Regions from separate parts of the Pseudanabaenococcus habilitatus PCC 7502 genome, predicted to be linked through region 2. Evidence: predicted binding sites of a transcription regulator. Region 2 holds the regulator's gene; the other holds the start of a gene.

Evidence for each region. The regulator HrcA, encoded in region 2, represses chaperone genes, less so after heat shock. The targets are predictions, from matches to a motif close to TTAGCACTCNNNNNNNNNGAGTGCTAA.
Region 1: the regulator HrcA is predicted to act here: its motif matches at 2,071-2,097, upstream of groES (co-chaperone GroES).

Annotation. Positions count from the first base shown of each region.
Region 1 covers NC_019702.1:1,101,682-1,105,324, forward strand. Annotated here, with positions in the region: gene groL (chaperonin GroEL) at 3-1,631, opposite strand; gene groES (co-chaperone GroES) at 1,733-2,044, opposite strand; gene SYN7502_RS05350 (hypothetical protein) at 2,450-3,253, shown strand; gene SYN7502_RS05355 (PAP/fibrillin family protein) at 3,307-3,643, shown strand, end outside.
Region 2 covers NC_019702.1:415,622-419,264, forward strand. Annotated here, with positions in the region: gene SYN7502_RS01995 (transposase) at 1-312, opposite strand; gene SYN7502_RS20825 (hypothetical protein) at 1-47, opposite strand, end outside; gene aat (leucyl/phenylalanyl-tRNA--protein transferase) at 555-1,133, shown strand; gene hrcA (heat-inducible transcriptional repressor HrcA) at 1,297-2,367, shown strand; gene SYN7502_RS02010 (hypothetical protein) at 2,403-2,606, shown strand; gene glyS (glycine--tRNA ligase subunit beta) at 2,723-3,643, shown strand, end outside.

The DNA.
Region 1 (3,643 bases), 690 kb from region 2:
CCTTAGTAATCGTAGTCTCCAGCACCGCCACCAGCAGGAGCAGCAGCTTTTTCTTCGGGCTTATCTACAACAATACATTCTGTGGTTAGAATCATGCCTGCGATCGAAGCGGCATTTTGTAAAGCAGAACGAGTTACTTTAGCAGGATCAACAATACCAGCAGTAAACATATCTTCAAACTGGTTGGTCATAGCGTTATAGCCAGTATTAAAGTCTTTTTCCTTGACTCTTTCGGCAATTACGGCACCATTTTGTCCAGCATTTTCAGCAATACGCTTAACGGGAGCCAATAAAGCCTTGGCTACGATCAATGCACCTGTAAGCTCTTCCGCCTTGAGGTGAGCATTTGCCCAAGTTTCGAGTTCGGGAGCTAGGTGAGCATAGGTTGTCCCACCACCGGGAACGATCCCTTCTTCTACGGCAGCTTTAGTAGCATTGATGGCATCTTCTAAACGGAACTTGCGATCCTTCATTTCAGTTTCCGTAGCAGCACCAACTTTGATTACAGCTACACCACCCGCTAATTTAGCAAGGCGCTCTTGGAGTTTTTCCTTATCAAAGGAGGAATCAGATTCTTCGATTTGGCGACGGATTTGTTCACAACGTGTCTTCACCGCAGCTTCATTACCTTCAGCCACAATGGTTGTAGTATCTTTAGTGATCACAATACGACGAGATTTACCCAGCGCATCTAACTTGACTGTGTCTAAACGTAATCCTGCATCTTCAGTAATAACTTGAGCACCAGTTAGCACAGCAATATCTTCCAGCATGGCTTTACGGCGATCGCCAAATCCAGGAGCTTTAATAGCACACACATTCAAAATGCCACGGAGACGGTTGACCACTAGGGTTGCCAAAGCTTCTTTTTCAATGTCCTCAGCAATAATTAATAGAGGACGACCAGTGCGGGCTACTTGTTCCAGAACGGGTACAAGGTCTTGAACTAGGGCAATTTTCTTATCTGTAACTAATAAGAATGGTTCCTCTAGGGAAGCTTCCATGCGCTCAGAGTCAGTGACAAAGTATGGGGAGATGTAGCCCTTATCAAACCGCATTCCTTCGGTAATTTCCAGTTCGGTAGTCATAGACTTACCTTCTTCGAGGGAAATTACGCCTTCTTTGCCAACCTTATCCATAGCATCGGCAATCATTTGTCCTACAGCCTCATCGTTACCTGCAGAAATTGAGCCAACTTGAGCGATCGCTTTAGAATCGACTACTGGACGAGAATGAGCCGCAATTTTTTCAACTAAGAAACTAGACGCTTTATCAATACCACGCTTCAGGGAAATCGCATTAGCTCCAGCAGCGACGTTACGCATACCTTCTTTGACGATCGCATGTGCCAGTACAGTTGCCGTAGTTGTACCATCTCCAGCCGCATCATTGGTCTTAGAGGCAGCCTGACGAATCAAAGCTACACCAGTATTTTCGACATTATCTTCAAGTTCAATTTCTTTGGCGATCGTGACACCATCATTAATGATTTGGGGAGAACCAAATTTCTTTTCTAAAACGACATTTCTGCCTTTAGGACCAAGGGTAACAGCTACCGCTTCGGTCAAAATATCCATACCACGTTCGAGTGCACGACGGGCATCTTCGTTATATATAATTCGCTTTGCCATAATTTTCTAGCCTTAGATTTAGATTAATTTCGATTAATTGAAGGGATTAAGTAAAGATCAAATTGAAGGTTTATACTTACAAAAAGCCTATCTAGTAAGACCTATGCCACGATCGCTAGAATATCTTTCTCTGCAAGTAAAACATACTCAACACCATCAATCTTGAGTTCATTGCCCGCATACTTGGAGTAGAGAACCTTATCGCCAATTTTGACTTCTAAAGGTTGACGGACTCCCTTATCATCAAGCTTGCCAGCACCAACAGCAGAGACTTCACCAATTTGGGGCTTTTCTTTGGCTGTATCAGGTAAAAAGATGCCACCTGCGGTTTTTTCTTCCTTCTCGCTGATTTTAACAAACACGCGATCGCCCAAGGGCTTCACGGTAGAAACATTTAAAGACACTGTTGCCATAGCGTTTAATCCAATAACAATACTATTTAGCACTCTTGACTGCTGAGTGCTAATGTAGCTGAATTTGGGTAACTCCTACCAGTGTGGTTTACCGAACTAGGAAAAATTCAAAAGTTAAGTTTTAAGTTTATAGGCAATAAATTAACTATAATATTTCTAAATATCTTTATCTTCAAAATTCAGCCGCAGATAAATTCAAGTCCAAAATCAAGCCACAATAAAGGTAAGTTCAAGTCTTATATCCAAATTTTAATGGATAGAATATGGATAGAAATTATGGCTTATTAAAGTTTTCAGAAAAAAAAGAGACAAATCAGAATCGCAAGGCTAGGTTCCCCATTATGGTTTTATATTTCTTTTTGTGCCGCATCAAAAAGCATAATAGTCGAATAATAGAATCTTCCTATGCAATTAATTAAACTAGCTATTAATCTTGGGGCGATCGCTGCCTTTGCGCTTACTTCCATTGGTTTACAACTACCTCGACTGCAGCAAAAGCTAGTGGGACAAACACCAGAGGCGGATCAACGGTGGATACAGCAAGAAAAGGCGCGCCTAAAGTTCTTAAATCAACTACCGCCTAAAGGATTTGGGTTCAATAATATAATTGCTGACCTGACGTTTTTAGGATTTCTACAATATTTTGGTGATGATGTGGCAAGGCTAAAAAATAAAACGGGCTATGTATTAAGTCCCGACTATTTTGATGTCATTATCAGTCGTGATCCCAGACATATTTACGCTTATTTATTCATGTCTAATAGTGTTACTTTATTTGCAGCACAACCCCATCGGGCGATCACTCTCTATGAGCAAGGACTACCATTCATTATTCCTGAAAAACAATATGATGCCTATACCGTATGGCGGAGGCGGGCGATCGATGAATTATTATTTTTAGGGGATAGTGCCGCAGCCCGAAAATCCTATCTTAAAGCGGCGGAGTGGGCAGATCGAGCAACCTTTCCCCCTGATGCCCTCCCAGAAACTAAATTTGTAGCAGCATACTCTCGTGCCTCTGCTGAATTTTTACGTCAAGACCCCAATAGTTCAGCCGCCAGAATTTCCGCCTGGGGATCGGTTTTAACGTCTGCCGTAGATCAGAAAACCTTTCAGATTGCTGTAAATGAGCTAGATAAATTGGGTATGCTAGTCCAAACTGATGCCCAAGGGCGATTACAATTAGTCCCAAAGTCGAAAAATCCATAATTTATCTAAATCATTTATCCTTCTGCGTAACATAGGGATATGAATAATAAAAAATGAATAAAAAACAAGTTTTACTGCAGGCGATCGCTCCATTTCAAATAGGATTAAATCAAAAAGGCTTAAAACCTACAGAAAATCAAACTAAAGAAATCCTATCTGCCGTTGCCTATCTTGAAGAATCAAATCCCAATCCTTCTCCCCTAGAAGTCCCAGAATTACTCTTGGGTGACTGGCGCTTATTATTTACCAGTAGTAAAGAACTTTTAGGACTAGATCGATTACCCATTATCCGCACCCAATACATCTATCAATGTATTCGAGACGGTAAAATTTATAATATCGCTGAATTTACAGGTTTTCCTTTCCTAGAAGGCTTCGTAAGTGTATGCG
Region 2 (3,643 bases):
TCAATGATGATTAAAGTTGTCCATTTTGATTTTTTTTGACTGTTCACGGGCTGTTGCATGTAAAGCTTCCATAATCGCAGTAAATGTACCTGTATCTTTCCACTCCTTGTAGTATCGATACACTGTAGAGAATGGTGGTAAGTCTCGGGGCATATCTCGCCAATTACAACCGTTTTTGAGTTGGTAGAGTATGCCGTCTAAAATTTGTCTTTTTGTCCAAGTTGGCGGTCTAGTTTGCTTTTTCTTTGGGAGCAATGGTTCTATAATTTCCCATTCTTTATCTGTTAGGCTACTTGAGTATGGATTTAGCATTTTCTAAGCATCATAAATCTTGCTCATAATAAATATGAAACAGGCTCTATAAAGGTCTTGAAGGTTCAATAACCCTTTAGTAACTAATTTACTTTTTATCGTTCACAGCGATGTTTGGCAACCCAAGCATCTTTTTTTTATTTATTTTTATGAATAGTTAATTTAGGAGATATTAATTTTGGGGGCAGTATATTACTGAATACGCTGTATGAAATCTTAAGAATGTGGCTTGTAATTTAGTGATACCTATGGATATTCAAAGCATCATTCAAGGCTATGCTCAAGGGCATTTTTTGATGTCTGAGGGAGATAACCAACCCGTGGAATGGTATTACAGTAGTAAGCGCACTTTAATTCCCCTAGATCAAAGATTTACCTATCCCCGATCGCTCCAAAGAAGCCTGAATCAAAATCGGTTTGAGGTCAAAATTAACAAAGCTTTTAATGAAGTTGTGGCAGGATGTGCAGATCGGGATACAACTTGGATTTCTAATGAACTCAGGCAAATTTATGCGGCTCTTAATCAAGCAGGATGGGCGTATAGTTTTGAAACCTGGTATGAAGGTAAGTTGGCAGGGGGCATTTTAGGGATCAGCATTAATGGCGCATTTATTGGGGAGTCTATGTTTTATCGAGTGCCAGATAGCTCCAAAGTGGCAATGGTAAAGTTAGTCGAACATTTGCGACCGCGGGGTTTTGTTCTATTTGATGCCCAGATGATGAATCCACACTTAGCAAGATTTGGTGCCTTGGAAATTAGCGATCGAGACTACAAAAAGCTCTTAAAAACTGCCCTAGAAAAATCATGCTCTTTTATTTAGGCTTCAATTAAGTTTGAAATTTAGGTATTAAAGTGTTAAAAGTATTAAAAATTTGGACTAAATATTTATAAGTTCTGGAGTTCAATCAAATCACTTTATAAAAAGAGTTAAAAGGGCTGAGTTATAAAATTATTTAAATAGTTCTTCAAATTGAAAATCAACTATGACCAACCTTAACCCCAGACAGCAAAAGGTGTTGTGGGCAACTGTAAATCACTACATTGCCACGGCGGAACCTGTTGGGTCAAAGGTGATAGCTGAAGGTTACAAATTTAATATTAGTCCAGCCACCATTCGCAATATTATGGGCGTACTGGAAAAGTCGGGATTACTATATCAGCCCCATACTTCTGCAGGGAGAGTGCCATCGGACTCAGGCTATCGAGTATATGTCGATCATTTAATTCACTTAGATAAAGCCGCACATACGATTCCAATCTTGGAGCAAAAACTAGAACAAAAATTTGATGCGATCGCCTACCAAAATTTAGAACATCTTCTCCGCAGCACCGCCCAAATCTTAGCTACCTTTAGTGGTTGCATTGCCATGATTACTAGTCCTAATCTGCAAACTGCCCGCATTCGCCATGTGCAATTGTTAATGGTCGACCATCAAACTTTAATCCTAATTTTAGTCACTGATACCTATAACACCACATCGGTAACGGTGAAACTACCCCCAGATATGGAGGTAAGTAGCCTAGAGTCGGAAATCCAAATTTTAACTAATTTTCTTAATACCCATCTGCGAGATCAGTTAATTACAGATTTAACTAAGCTGCGATGGCAGGAACTAGATCAAGAATTTCAGCAGTATGCTCAGGTCTTAACCACTTCTCTAAAAGAACTTGCTGCCATTTGCAATCCACCCGAAATTAATCAAATATTCATTAGTGGACTAACTGAACTATTACGCCAACCAGAATTTAGTCAATTGAACCAAGTACAAGCAATTATTCAACTGTTAGAAGTGGATCAAGCATCTTTATTTCCTCTAATTTTTAATAATGCTTCTAATAACCCTGCTAACGCCTTAACTATTAGAATTGGGAATGAAATTTCCCTAGAGCCAATTCAAAACTGCACCCTAATTTCAAGTACCTATAGCTATGATGATGTGCCTGTGGGTAGTGTGGGGGTTTTAGGTCCAACTCGGATGGATTACGAACGGGCGATCGCTTCGGTGCAAGTAATAGCACATAATTTGTCTGAAGCAATGAATCAAAGGCTATAACTAATATAAGCTGAGCATAAATCTGAGGTAAAAAAATGCGACTATTAGGATTGATTGTAACTGTGGGCATAGTTTTATATCTAGTCACATCGTCACTTAATAAGCAAACTAAGCCAGATGCAGTAAATCAAAATCTTTTAGATAAACCCGCAGAGGTAAGAACTGAAGTTAATAAGGCACTAGATGCTACCGAAAAAGCCAGACAAGATGCCTTAAAACAAGCCGATCCCAAAAATTAAGGCTCCAAAATCAAAAAAGATTTATTGTGATGCAGAGTTCTAAAAGCTCTAAGTTTTAACGTTATAGGCTGTGGATTAATATAAACTTGAAGGTTAATTTAGTCTAGCAGCAAAAAATGGCAACGTTTTTATTAGAAGTAGGTACAGAAGAGTTACCAGCAAGTTTTATCACCGATGCCCTGAAGCAATGGCAGCAGAAGATTCCTCTGAGCCTTACGACAAATTATCTAACCGCCACTAAAATTAGCTGCTATGGTACTCCCCGCCGTTTAGCTGTGGTCATTGAAGGTTTACCTAGACATCAGCCCGATCAAACCCTAGAAATTAAAGGTCCTGCCCTTGGAGCCGCTTATCAAAATGGTGAGCCGACTAAAGCATTATTGGGTTTTACCCGTTCTAAGGGTATAGAAATTGCTGACTTAGTAGTTAAAGAAACAGAAAAAGGTAGCTTTGTATTTGCTTACCAAGAAGTACGCGGTAGAGAAACCGATGAAGTATTGACAGAGATAGCTCCCACATGGATCACAGGTTTAGAAGGAAAAAGACTGATGCGCTGGGGTACAGGTGAGTTAAAATTTCCCCGTCCGATTCGCTGGTTAGTTGCCCTATTAGATCAACGAATTATTAGTCTGAGCCTAGAAAATGTCAAAAGCGATCGCCGTAGTTGGGGACATCGAGTTATGCATCCCCGCCCTGTAATTATCGATACAGCTAGAGACTATGTGGCTACCCTCAAGGAAGCTTTTGTGGTTGTAGATGGAGTTGAACGCAAGCAGAGAATTTGTAGCCAGATTAAAGGGGTATCGGAGTTAATGCGGGCAGAGGCAGAGATTCCCGAAGCACTCCTTGAAGAAGTAACGCAATTAGTGGAGTATCCCACCGCCGTTGTGGGCGATTTTGATCAAGATTTTTTGGCACTGCCACCTGTGGTAATTAAAACCGAGATGGTGAGTCATCAACGCTATTTTCCTTTGTATGATCAAAATAATCAGCTTTTACCCAAATTCATTACGATTTCCAATGGTGATCCAGATAAG